DNA from 3 places in the Nocardioides sp. S5 genome. Region 1 is predicted to be linked to each of the others. Evidence: predicted binding sites of a transcription regulator. Region 1 holds the regulator's gene; each other region holds the start of a gene.
The links. Region 1 encodes LexA, which represses DNA repair genes until DNA is damaged. Its sites were predicted from a motif close to TCGAACANNTGTTCGA; they were not measured.
Positions count from the first base shown of each region.

Region 1 (4,035 bases):
GCGTGGAAGCGGCCCTGCTGAAGCAGCCGCCGTAGCCGGCGGGTGGACTCGCGGACCCGGAGCCCACCGAGCTTGGGGAACCGCATCGCCTTCGGTCCGGTCGGACGGACCGGCGGCGCGGCACCCTCGGGGTACTTGGCGCGGAGCCGGAAAGCCGGCGTCGTCTTGTGCCGGGACTTGAACCGCGGGAACCCGACCGACCTGCCGGCCCGTGCGCCGTTTCGGGAGGCCGCCCAGTTCGCCAGCGCCTGGGCGGCGTGCACGGACGCGGTCTCGAACACATCGGTCGACACCTCGCCTCGCCACGGCAGACCCCGGCTGCCGTCGTGGTTGACCGGCGCGTCGACCGCGCGGCCGTCCTTCCAGGCGTTCATGTGGTTGATGAAGGAGACCTTGCTCCACGACAACGACGGCGTCAGGTCCGCCTCCGGCACACCGTAGGTGCGTTCGGCGGCACGCTGGTCGAGGTTCACCTTCACCCGGGCCAGGTGATGGTTGAACGCCAGCCGGGACGCCCCGGCGTGCGCCAACAGCCGTTGGTGCTGCTCGCTGGTGACGTCGAGGGTGAACCGGAACGTAGTGGCCCGGGTCAACGCCACACCGGTATGCGAGACCAGCACGGCATCGGCGGTCTTTCCAGCGGCTACGGGCATGCCCCTGATGGTGCCGGTCGGCACCGACAGAAATCGCGAACCCGCGGTGCCGCTGACCGGCAGGTGTGGAGGGCTCTGCTTCAGACGGCTCGGGAGAGTGCGTTCACGAGCTCGTCGTGCAGATCGGCGGCCTGGCGAAAAGCGTCCGCCAGCTGCGTGCCGTCTTCGCGGACCGCCGCGTACTGAGCCCGCCCGAGTGCACGGGCTTGGGCGTCCAGGACGTCGGCGACCTCCGGCCACGCCGCGAGCTCCGTGGCGGCGTCGGCGCGTCGGCGTGCCCCCAGACGGAGGGAGAAGTCCTGCAACACGGGCACCGCCGGGTTGCCGAGTCCGGCTTCGGCCCGCTCCGCGAGGTCGCGCAACGCCATCCCGGTTCCGCCTGACGAACCGTGGTCGCCGCGAGCCCACCGGTAGGCCAGCGGCAGCAGGTCGCGCACCGCGTCGTGCTCGGTGCGGTCCGCCACCCGCCGAAGGTTGGTCCGCAGGGGGAACCGGCCGGTGCCGTACCCGATCGTGTCGCTGCCCCAGGCGGCCAGGAACGCAGCGCGCGGCAACCAGGCGTAGGGATGTCCCTGGGGGTCGTGCATGGTGACTCCGTCCGGGCCGGCGTCGAGGACCGCGACGAAGTGGTCGGCGCCGATCGGCCGATCCGAACCGGGCTGGTGAAGCAGCAGCCCCATCTCCAGCGGCCCGACGAACACCGGCCCGCTCTTGCACAGGGCGGCGAGCCGTGTGGGGGTCTACCACGGTGCGGAGGTCATCACCATGCCTGCGGCCGCGCTTGCCCGGCGCGTTGAACACCGGATCCAGCAACGCCCACTGCTCATCGGTCAGATCACTTGGGTACGACATGCCCCGCACGGTGACCGTGCTCGTCGTCAGTGCAATAGGGACACACCCAGTCAGAGGCTGCGCAGCACTGCCGTCACGACGCCGAGGATGGTGGCGTTGTCGCCCGGGATCGGGTCGTAGGCGGCGTTGTGCGGCAGCAGCCAGACGTGGCCGTCCTTGCGCTGGAAGGTCTTCACGGTCGCCTCGCCGTCGATCAGCGCCGCGACGATCTGGCCGTTGGTCGCGGTCTGCTCCTGGCGGATCACGACGTAGTCGCCGTTGCAGATGGCGGCCTCGACCATCGAGTCGCCGGAGACCTCGAGGAGGAAGAGGGTGCCGTCGCCGACGAGCTGCTTGGGCAGCGGGAAGACGTCGGTGACCTGCTCCTCGGCGAGGATCGGCCCGCCGGCCGCGATGCGGCCCACGACGGGGATGTTGACCGCGGTCGGGACGACGTCGCCGATGCCGGTCTCGTCGACGCTCGACTCCTCGCCGCTGGACATCGAGCGGCGCGCGGCCATCACCTCGGGCAGGAACACCTCGAGGGCGCGCGGGCGGTTGGGGTCGCGCTTGAGGAAGCCCTTGCCCTCGAGCACGCGCAGCTGGTGCGCGACGCTCGAGGAGGACGTGAGGCCGACGGCCTGGCCGATCTCGCGCATGCTGGGCGGGTAGCCCTTGGTCTCGATCGAGTCCTTGATGGTGGCCAGCACGCGCTGCTGGCGCGGGGTCAGGCCGGTGGCGTCCGGGGGACCGTCGGGCATCTCGATGACGTTCTTGTCCTCTGACTTGGCCATCTCGTGGAACCTCTCGACGCGGGTGGCCACCTCGTGGGCGATGGGGTGGCTGGTGCGATCACCGTAGTCCTCCCGGGGCCCGAGGATCAAACACCTGTTCGAAGCCGCGTGTCGCTAGCCTGCGGACATGACGACGTCGTGCGTGGTGACGGGCGGGGCCCGCGGGATCGGCCGCGGGATCGCGGAGCTGATGGTGGCCCGTGGGCACCGGGTCGTGGTCGGTGACCTCAACGCCGTGGCGGCCGCTGCGACGGCCGCGGAGATCGGTGCCGCCGCGGGCGTCGCGATGGACGTACGCGACCCGGACGCGCACCGCGCCGTCGCCGCCGAGGCGTCTGCGCACGGGCCGCTCGTGGCGTGGTTCAACAACGCCGGCGTCGGTGACGACGGCACGCTCGCCTCGCTCTCAGACGACAAGGTCCGCCGGCTCGTCGAGGTCAACCTCCTCGGCGCGATGTGGGGCTGCCGCGCCGCGCTCGCTGCCTTCGGCCCGGGTGGTGGCGACGTCGTCAACGTCGCCTCGCTCGCCGGGCTCGGCCCGGTGCCCGGCTACAGCGCGTACGCCGCCACGAAGGCCGCGGTCGTCTCGCTGTCGGCGTCGGTCAACGCGGAGTCGCCGCGCGGGGTGCGGGTGCACGCGCTGTGCCCCGACGGCGTCGACACCGCGATGCTGGCCGGCCAGGACCCCGACGGCATGGGCTCGCAGCTGACGTACTCGGGAGGGCGGATCCTCGGCGTGGCCGAGGTGGCCGAGGCCGCTGTCGCCCTCGTGGGCTCGCGACGGGTGGTCCGGACGATGCCCGGTTGGCGCGCGGGCGTGATGCGCGGCGCCATGCTCACCCCGGGCACCGCGCAGCACGCCGCGGTGCTGTTCGCCGCGCAGGGCCGGCGCGCGATGAGGAAGCGCTGACCGCCGTCTCGTCGCGCTGTCCGTCGCATCGAACAATTGTTCGTGCGGGTGCTTGACCTGTTCGAACAGGTGCTCTACCGTCGTACACATGTTCGATCGAACGTCTGATCGACGTCGAGGCGGCTGCGAAGCCGTTGTCGGTGGGTCCCACTAGACATTCGCTCGACAACGTACCCGGCTGATCTTCCCCAGGAGGCCACACCATGAGCACCCTCAGCCTTGCCCCCAGCTTCACCACTCCCGCCCCCGTCCGTTCGACGGTGCGCCTGACCCGTCGCGGTCGCCTCGTGGTCTTCGTGACCGCGCTGTTCCTCGTCCTGGCCGTCGCGTTCATGCTGGCGGGCGGTGCCGTCGGCACCGGCTCGGCCGGTGAGCGCGCGCCCACCGAGATCGTCCAGGTCGCCCCCGGCGACACCCTGTGGGGGATCGCCAGCGAGGTCGCCACCGACGGCGACGTCCGGTCGATGATGACCGAGATCGAGCGCCTCAACGCGCTCGAGTCCGCCAGCCTCGCGGCTGGCCAGAAGCTCCGCGTCCCGGTCGTCTCCGACTGACGCGTGAGGCCTCCATCAGCCGCTTCGACCCCGGCTGGTGGAACAAGGGGAAGACCGAGGGGCGGGCCTGGTGGCCCGCCCCTCGGCGTCATTTCGTGGTCTTCCTTGGTGTCTGTGTTGTCGGGATCCCCGGTCAACCGGTGACTCCGACCGTTGTGCGGTAGCTGTGATGCGGGATCCGCACCACGGTGACCGCACAAGCCGGGCCGGGCGGGTTGTCCACAGATCTGCGGCCGGGGGTGGTTCGAGGAGAGCTGAACTGGGTAGTTTCCCGAGTGCTGACGTAGTTCTCG
Region 1 covers NZ_CP022296.1:4,028,155-4,032,189, reverse strand. Annotated here, with positions in the region: gene tnpB (IS607 family element RNA-guided endonuclease TnpB) at 1-653, opposite strand, end outside; gene CFI00_RS19935 (hypothetical protein) at 734-1,354, opposite strand; gene lexA (transcriptional repressor LexA) at 1,556-2,278, opposite strand; gene CFI00_RS19925 (SDR family oxidoreductase) at 2,406-3,188, shown strand; gene CFI00_RS19920 (LysM peptidoglycan-binding domain-containing protein) at 3,392-3,742, shown strand.

Region 2 (4,035 bases), 1.9 Mb from region 1:
GTGCTCACCGCCCGCTGGCTGGAGCAGTCCGCGACCGAGGGGCGCTTCTTCCGCCTCGACGTCTCGACGATCTCGGTGCTGGGCTTCGAGCGGGAGACGCCGGTCCTGCTGAAGTGGAACAGCTGAGGCCGGCGTGCGGATCGACCTCCACACCCACTCCGCGGCCAGCGACGGCACCGACACCCCCGGTGACCTGGTGCGCGCGGCCGCGGTGGCCGGGCTGGACGTCGTCGCGCTGACCGACCACGACGCGATGTCGGGCTGGGCGGAGGCTGCCCGGGCGGCCGACGAGGTCGGCATCACGCTCGTGCCGGGCCTCGAGATCAGCACGCGGCTCGGCCGCCGGGGCGTGCACCTGCTCGGCTACCTGCCCGACCCGACGTACCCGCCGCTGGTGGCCGCCCTCGACCGCATCCTCACGGGGCGCACCGAGCGCACCCCCGCGATCGTCGCGGCGCTGCGCGGGTACGGCATCGACATCACCGAGGACGACGTACGCCGCGAGGCGGGCGGGTCCGTGGCCGCGGGGCGTCCCCACGTCGCCGACGCGCTGGTCCGCATGGGCATCGCGCGCGACCGCACCCAGGCCTTCGACGACCTGCTCAACCCGGGCCGCCCCGGCTACGCCAACCGCTACGCCACGCCCCTGGAGGAGATGATCGGGCTCGTCGTCGCGGCAGGTGGTGTCACCGTCATCGCCCATCCCTGGGGACGCAGCGGGCGCTCGGTCCTCGACGAGGCGGCGTTGGCCCGGCTCAAGGACGTCGGACTCGCCGGCATCGAGGTCGACCACCAGGACCACTCGCCGGCCGAGCGGGCCGAGCTGCGCGGCATCGCGCGCGACCTCGACCTCGTCGTCACCGGCAGCAGCGACCACCACGGGCTCGGCAAGGTCGACCACGACCTCGGCGTGCACACGACCGACCCGGAGCAGTACGAGCGGCTGCTGTCGCTGGCGTCACCTCCGACGCACCGCTGACCGGACGCGGGACACTCCAGCCATGGCCGATCTCGGGTACGACAGCGACTTCCTGCAGACCCCCCTTGCGCCACCCGGCACCGGTGAGGTCGCGGGCGCACTCCTGGACTACACGCACTTCACCGTGCAGATGCACCCCACCCGTCGACTCGCCTGGTGGGTGGCGTGGAACATCGACGGCCTCCGGCTGTTCCCCAGTGAGTCGATCAGCCGGTCGGGTGAGCGGTTCCGGGCCGACCCGCGCATCCCCACGACGGAGCAGACGCTGGACGAGGCGTACGACGGCAACCGGCTCGACCGAGGGCACGTGGCCCGTCGTTCGGACCTGCTGTGGGGCACCCTCGAGGAGGCCCGGGCGGCGAACTCGGACTCGTTCTTCTTCCCCAACATCACGCCACAGATGGACGACTTCAACCAGTCCGGGCGAGGCGGCGCCTGGGGTCTGCTCGAGAACGCCGTCCTCGCCCAGGACGGCCTCGAGGACCGCCGGCTGACGCTCTTCGCAGGGCCGGTGCTCCGCGAGGACGACCCGACCTATCGCGGCATCGTCCAGGTCCCTCGCGAGCACTGGAAGGTCGTCGTCTACCGCATGGACGGCGAGCTCAGGTGCAAGGCGTTCGTCCTGTCCCAGCGCCTCGTGCTGGCACGATGGGACGAACAGGCGTTCCTCGACGACTTCGACACCTACCTCGTCCCGCTCGACCTGCTCGAGGAGCGCACCGGACTCACCTTCGCCGGCCTGTGGGCCGATGTCCCCGCCGCGGAGCTGCGCGAGCCAGGAGCGCCGGTCCTCGTGGAGAACGTCGGTCAAGTGGCCTGGTAGGGCCCTGAGGCGCTCCTCTGGGAGCGCGTCGGAGTGGTGCTACACCTGTTCGAAAACGATTCTCCACAGATGTGTTCTGGCAGGTCAGAGTGTCGGTGGTGTCTGGGACGATGGACGTATGTCCACCTCGACGCTCACCTCCGGCACCTGGGCCCCCGACCGGGTGGCGCTGGATCGTGCGGCCGCCGCGATGAGCGCCAAGCGGCGGGTCGAGGTGGAGGTGCTGGAGGCGGCGGTGGCATGGGCGCACGCGCACGTGGTGGGGCCGGACGCGGAACCGGGCGAGGTTGCGGGCTGGCGCTCGGACACGATCCGTACGCCCGGGACTGCTGCGGCGTTGTTCGGTGAGCGAGCGCTGCCTATCGCGGGGGAGGGGACGCCGCTGGTGGCGGAGTACTGCGTGATGGAGCTCGCGGTCGTGCTCGACCTGTCGCACGAGGCGACGTTGGCACTGCTGGGGGACGTGCTGGACCTGGCGCACCGGCTGCCGCGCCTGTGGGCGCTGGTGCGGGCGCTGCGGGTCCCCGTGCATCTCGCCCGGCTGGCCGCGAGCGAGTCCCGCGACCTCACCGAGAGCGCGGCAGGGCATGCGGACCGGTTGCTGGCCTGGCGGCCGCGTCGGTTGAACCCGCACCGGGTCGGGGTGCTGGTCCACGAGGCCCGGTTGTACGCCGACCCGGACCGGGCGATCGCCGACCACGACGCCGCGATGGACGCTCGATCGGTCGAGGTGCACCACGAGGAGGGGGCACCCGGCACCTCGGCCGTGTTCATGACCCTCGACACCGCGGACGCGGTCGCGTTCGACCACACGGTGTCGACGATGGCCGCGACCATGCGGTCGCTGGGCCACGAGGGTGAGCTGGGGGCGCGCCGGGCGCACGCTGTCGGGGTGCTCGCGGACCCGCAGAAGGCTCTGGACCTGCTGGCCGCAGCTGACGTCGGTGACCCGGAGCGGGGTCTCGACCCGGAGTCCGATCCGGCGGTCTGCGTCGCCGAGGACGTGGCCCACGAGTCAGGCGACCCGTTTCGCACGCCCTCCGGCGGTGGGGGAGAGGTGGTGCTGGTCTTCCACGTCACCGACCGCGACCTCCTCGACGACAGGCACGGCGTCGCCCACTCACCCACGCTGGGACCGGTTCTGACCGGTCGCCTGAGGTCGTGGCTGCTGTGTGCAGGGCAGGTGACCGTCAAGCCGGTGGTGGACCTCGACCCCGCCGCGCACCCGCCGGTCGACGCCCATGACCCGCCGGCGCGGATGGCCGCGATGGTCCGGCTGCGGGACGAGACGTGCATCTATCCGCGTTGCGGGCGCCCCTCAGCCCGCTGCGACCTCGACCACACGGTGGAGTACGTCCCCATGGACGAAGGTGGTCCGCCGGGCCAGACCCGACCCGGGAACCTCGCACCCCTGTGCCGCAGGCACCACCGCGCCAAGACCTTCGGCGACTTCTCCTACCGGCACCTGGACGACGGGTCCTACGAGTGGACCCTTCCCTCCAGCGCCACCATCACGGGCGACCCCCCCGGACATCGTCCGAGACCCTGACCGCCCCACAGCCCGATCACCCACCCCGTGATCGGGCCGCAGGCGCGTCACCGGCCCGTTCCTGGCCGCCTCAGAACGACCTTCTCAGCCGACTGATCGCTGCAGATCCAGATGTCAGAAGCACCTCGCGTCACAAGGCTTCCTGGCTCTACGCTCACGTGGAGCCCGCCCGAGGCGCACCTACCCGGTAAGGGTGCGTCCTGCCCGTCGCATGGTGGGGGTGGCAGCCCGTTCGAGCCGGGCCGGGTCCGGGGAACTCACGCCTCGACGGGAGGTGTCGGGGTTCCCGCTTCGCTCGACTCACGGCAGATCCGGGCGTCAGTCGCGATCCGCCGCGCGCCCTGGATCGCGCGCCGGACCGGGACCTTGAACCTCCAAGAGCATGGCGCTGTGCGAGCGGGAGACCACGCTTGTCGCGGCTATGGCACACAGTGCAATGACGGCGGCGAGGGCGAGACAAATGAGGACTACTGCGGATCCGCTCAACGCCTGCGGATGCGCAAAGCATCGGAAGTCCGTGGCGCTTTCGGGGAAGTAGGTGCCGTCCGCGCACTCCACTTCGCGCCGCCTGGCGATCATGGCTGCGCCAACAGCGACTCCAACGCCGCAAGCCGCCAGTCCCGCATTCCGATAGGCCGCTACTCGACCCTTGTCCTTGAGCGCCGGCAGGCGACCTGTGTCATC
Region 2 covers NZ_CP022296.1:1,221,729-1,225,763, forward strand. Annotated here, with positions in the region: gene CFI00_RS06005 (histidine phosphatase family protein) at 1-126, shown strand, start outside; gene CFI00_RS06010 (PHP domain-containing protein) at 134-979, shown strand; gene CFI00_RS06015 (DNA/RNA non-specific endonuclease) at 1,002-1,802, shown strand; gene CFI00_RS06020 (HNH endonuclease signature motif containing protein) at 1,921-3,351, shown strand; gene CFI00_RS06025 (hypothetical protein) at 3,670-4,035, opposite strand, start outside.
Region 2: the regulator LexA is predicted to act here: its motif matches at 1,840-1,855, upstream of CFI00_RS06020 (HNH endonuclease signature motif containing protein).

Region 3 (4,035 bases), 2.0 Mb from region 1:
TCCATCAGCCCCGACCCGCGGGCGGTGACCGCGGCCTTCAGTTCGGCCTTGATCTTCTTCAGCTTCGCATCGACCGCGACCAGGTCGGCGATCTCTTCAGCAGCCATCCGGCGGCAGGTCTTGCCGGCGATGTCACGGGGGCGCACCGTCGCCAGCATGGCCTTGGCCTGAGCAGCGGACAGGTCGCGTTTGCGCTGGCCAGGCAGCAGTTCGCTGAGCAGGCGCTGCAGCCGGTTGACCGTCTGCACGCGTCGGCGGGCCAGCTCGTCACGACGGTCGGCGAGCATCCGCAACGCCTCGAGCTCACCGTCGTCGACCACCCGCCGCAACCCGTCGGTGCGGACCGCGACGACTGCGATGGAGTGGGCGTCCAGGGCGTCGGTCTTGCGGTTGTGGCCGGTGTCGAAGAGCCGCACCCGCGCCGCGAGCTTCGCCGGGACATCGAGGACCTGTTCGCCGGCGGTGACGAGGCGCTGAGCCAGCGGACGCCCGGCACCATTGGCTCCCTCGACGGCCCAGGTGCGCTCAGGCCACTGCTTCACATAACGGCGCATCGCGGCGTAACCGGTGTTGGTGGTGTCGAACCGTCCGCGACCGAGCAGCCGTTCGTGGGGGTCGAGGACCTCGATCGTCACCGACATCTTGTGGGGATCGACCCCGATGACCACGCCCTTCTTCTTACTCATCTGCTCCACCTCGTCTGTCGCCGGGAACCGCTAGGACGACGAGGTGGGCATTGCTACTACGAGCTGGGCAGACCCCTCTGGAGCCACTCCTCGTCACGGTGGTCGACGGGGTCGCAAACCAGATGAGAGCCACACCCAAGCTCGGGTGGGCAGCCGATATGAGAGCGTCCCGCCGATCACCTAGACCGAAGTCTGGCCAGACACCGATCCTGAGGGAAGTCTCCTAGTAGCCGATGTGCGTGCCGGTCCGCTCACCACAGCGCAGATGCTCAAACGGCATGATCGGGGAATAGAGAACAAGTCGTGGGACCAGATGCAGGTGGAAATTCAGCGGCAATTCGAAGCGAGGCTCGCTGAACTGAGGAACGAAGGGAAGACGATCTACGACCAGCAGATCGATCCGGATGACACCTCCACGGGTAAGCCGGAGCTCTGGTGCATCGTCAAGGTGGACACGGACGAGGTCGTCCAGGAACACATGACCGATGCGGACGTGGACGAGTTCGTTGCCCAGCACCCGGACTGGGTCCACGTGTGGGAAGTTCACGACCGCATCCAGGACCACATCCGGGAGTCCTGAGCGACGGAGCTCGCCCGGATCTGCCGCGTTGAGCGCGTTCCGGCGACAGGAACCTGGTGGGTGCTCACAGAACGAGGTTGGCCTGTAGAGGTGAGCGGCCGAACCCCGAGCAGCTTCGATCGCTTGCCGACGCGCGCTACGGGTGCAAGGTCGTCACCGACCAGCCGCCGGATCTGACCAAAGCTTGATCGAACGTGTGTTCTATATCTGCTTGAGGTGGCGTATAGTCGGGTCCACGTTCCACAGTCACCGGGTAGTCGTGATGCCGAGCTGGTGGGGCGAGTTGCGAGGGTCAGTAATAGTCCGGTGATCCGGGCCTCCAAGAGCGACGACCGTTGGTTCTCACGCAGGTGCGTGAGCCAAGTCGTCGTCGAGAGGAGGCCAGTCGTGAACCACCCGATCCTTGTTGCTGCCTCCGACATCCGGAGCGTGTTGAAGGGCGTGGCGGGTGCGAACCCGACGTTCATGTCGACCTCGGAGAAGGCGGTCGCTCTCCGTGAGCTCGTCGCGGCCGAGGCGCAGCTGGTCGAGCTCCGGCTGAGGGTCCTGGCCGACGCGGGCGACCTCGCCGACGCGACGGGTGCGAAGGACGCCGCGGGGTGGCTGGCGCACCAGACTCGTGCCCGGTACGCCGATGCACGGGCCGATCTCGCCCTCGCTGGGGCGTTGGACCGGGAGCGGCCGGTGCTGGCGGTGGGGATGCGCGAGGGCGCCGTGACCCTGGCTCAGGCGCACGTGATCCGCCGAGCCCTCGACGCCCTTCCCGTTGCGGTGGACGCGGACACGGTCGACCGTGCCGAAGCGCACCTCGTGGGCTGTGCGACGGAGTTCGGGCCCAAGGAGCTGGGCCGGATCGGGCGCCGGGTCCTCGACGTGGTCGCCCCCGAGATCGCCGAGGCTGCGGAAGCCGCCCGGCTGGCCGACCTCGAAACAGCCGCTGCGGACCGGACCCGGATGACGATGCGCCGCCAGGGCGACGGCACCACCCGCATCAGCGCGCTGGTGCCGGACGCGGTCGCGACCCGGCTCGCGACCTACCTCGAAGCGTTCGCCAACCCCCGCGCACCCCACGCCAAGGCCCGCGACGACGCCGAGGGCGCGCGGACGTCAGACGTAGTCACGCGCCTGCCGTACCCGCGGCGGATGGGTGAGGCGTTCGCCCGGTTCCTCGAGACCGTCGACCCGACCCGGCTGCCCGTCCACGGCGGTGACGCGACCACGGTCATCGTGACCATCCCGCTCGCCTCGTTGCGGGCCGAGCTCGCGACCGCCGACCTCATCGGCGCCGGCCTCGTCCCGGGCGACGACCTCACCGGCGACCGCATCACCGCCAGCCAGGCACGCCGGCTCGCGTGCACCGCGAAGATCCTCCCCGCCGTCCTCGACGGCACCAGCCTCCCGGTCGACCTCGGACGTGCGAAGCGACTGTTCACCCCGGCGCAGCGCAAGGCGCTGCTGATCCGCGACCGGACGTGTCGTGCCGAGGGGTGCGACACCCCCGGCACCTGGTGCGACGCCCACCACCTCGACCCCTGGCACACCGGCGGACCCACCGACCTCGACAACGCGATCCTGCTCTGCCCGCACCACCACCACCGCGCCCACGACACCGGCTACCGCACCGACCGCCTCCCCAACGGCGACCTCAGGTTCCACCGGCGGACGTAAACCGACCGACACAGGCCAGGGGGCCAACCGACATCCCACATGCTGTCGACGAAGGAATCCTCGTAGCATCCGCCCATGAGCAGCGCCGGATGCCTGATCGTCGTCTCCGGCCTTCCTGGCAGCGGCAAGACGACCGCGGCCCGGAAGCTGCAGTCGGAGCGATCAGGAGTCCGCTTCTGTCCGGACGAGTGGATGGCTGCGCTCGATGCCAACTTGTGGAACAGCGAGCTGCGCGCTCGCATCGAGGTCTTGCAGTGGACCGTGGCGCTGGACGTTCTTCGCGCCGGCGGCACCGCCATCATCGAATGGGGCACGTGGGGGCGCGACGAGCGCGAACAGCTGCGCGCCGGAGCAGCGGCCGTCGGTGCGCGCACGGAGCTGCTCCACCTGGACGTGCCCGTCGACACCCTGTGGGCCCGGATCGAGCAGCGAGGCGCAGAGGATCCACCGATGAAGCGGTCCGACGTGGTCGCGATGGTCGAGTTCATGCAGACGCAGGCTCCCGACGAGAACGAGCGACGAGCCTTCGACGCGGTGCTCCAGGGCTGACGTCAGCCCGCTTCGCAGACGTAGATCTGGAGTGCCGCATCCGCCGTGAGCGGCGTACGGGACCAGTCGCCGAAGCATTCCACGACCCGGAGTCCGCCGAGCTCGAGCAGCAGGAGCAGCTCCTGCGGGAAGATGCTCCGCATCTCGATCGGTACGACGACGAAATCGGCCTCCGAGTCGGTGGAGAAGAACCACGTCCCGCGCGTCACCTGCGCGACCGAGTCGTAGGTCTCCACGACGTCGACGTGCACCACCCCGCGATCGGGATCCACGTACGACAACGCGTCGCGCCTGCGACGTACGCCGTCGGCCCGGGCGAGCACGCGCACGCTGGGATTGAACACGTCGAAGACCAGCCGACCTCCGGGCGCCAGGTGGCTCCGCACCGCCCGGAAGCAGCTCACCAGGTCATCGGCGTCGTGAAGGTGGAGCAACGAGTTGGCCGCGATGAACACCCCAGCCCGCGCTCACTCCACCACCGCCTCGAGGTCCTCCCCCACCACGACCACGTCACCGGAGCAGAGCTCCACCTGCTCGCGCGAGACGACCCGG
Region 3 covers NZ_CP022296.1:1,248,287-1,252,321, reverse strand. Annotated here, with positions in the region: gene CFI00_RS06185 (IS110 family transposase) at 1-686, opposite strand, end outside; gene CFI00_RS06180 (hypothetical protein) at 922-1,266, shown strand; gene CFI00_RS06175 (HNH endonuclease signature motif containing protein) at 1,654-2,934, shown strand; gene CFI00_RS06170 (AAA family ATPase) at 3,010-3,483, shown strand; gene CFI00_RS06165 (hypothetical protein) at 3,486-3,887, opposite strand; gene CFI00_RS06160 (hypothetical protein) at 3,951-4,035, opposite strand, start outside.
Region 3: the regulator LexA is predicted to act here: its motif matches at 1,455-1,470, upstream of CFI00_RS06175 (HNH endonuclease signature motif containing protein).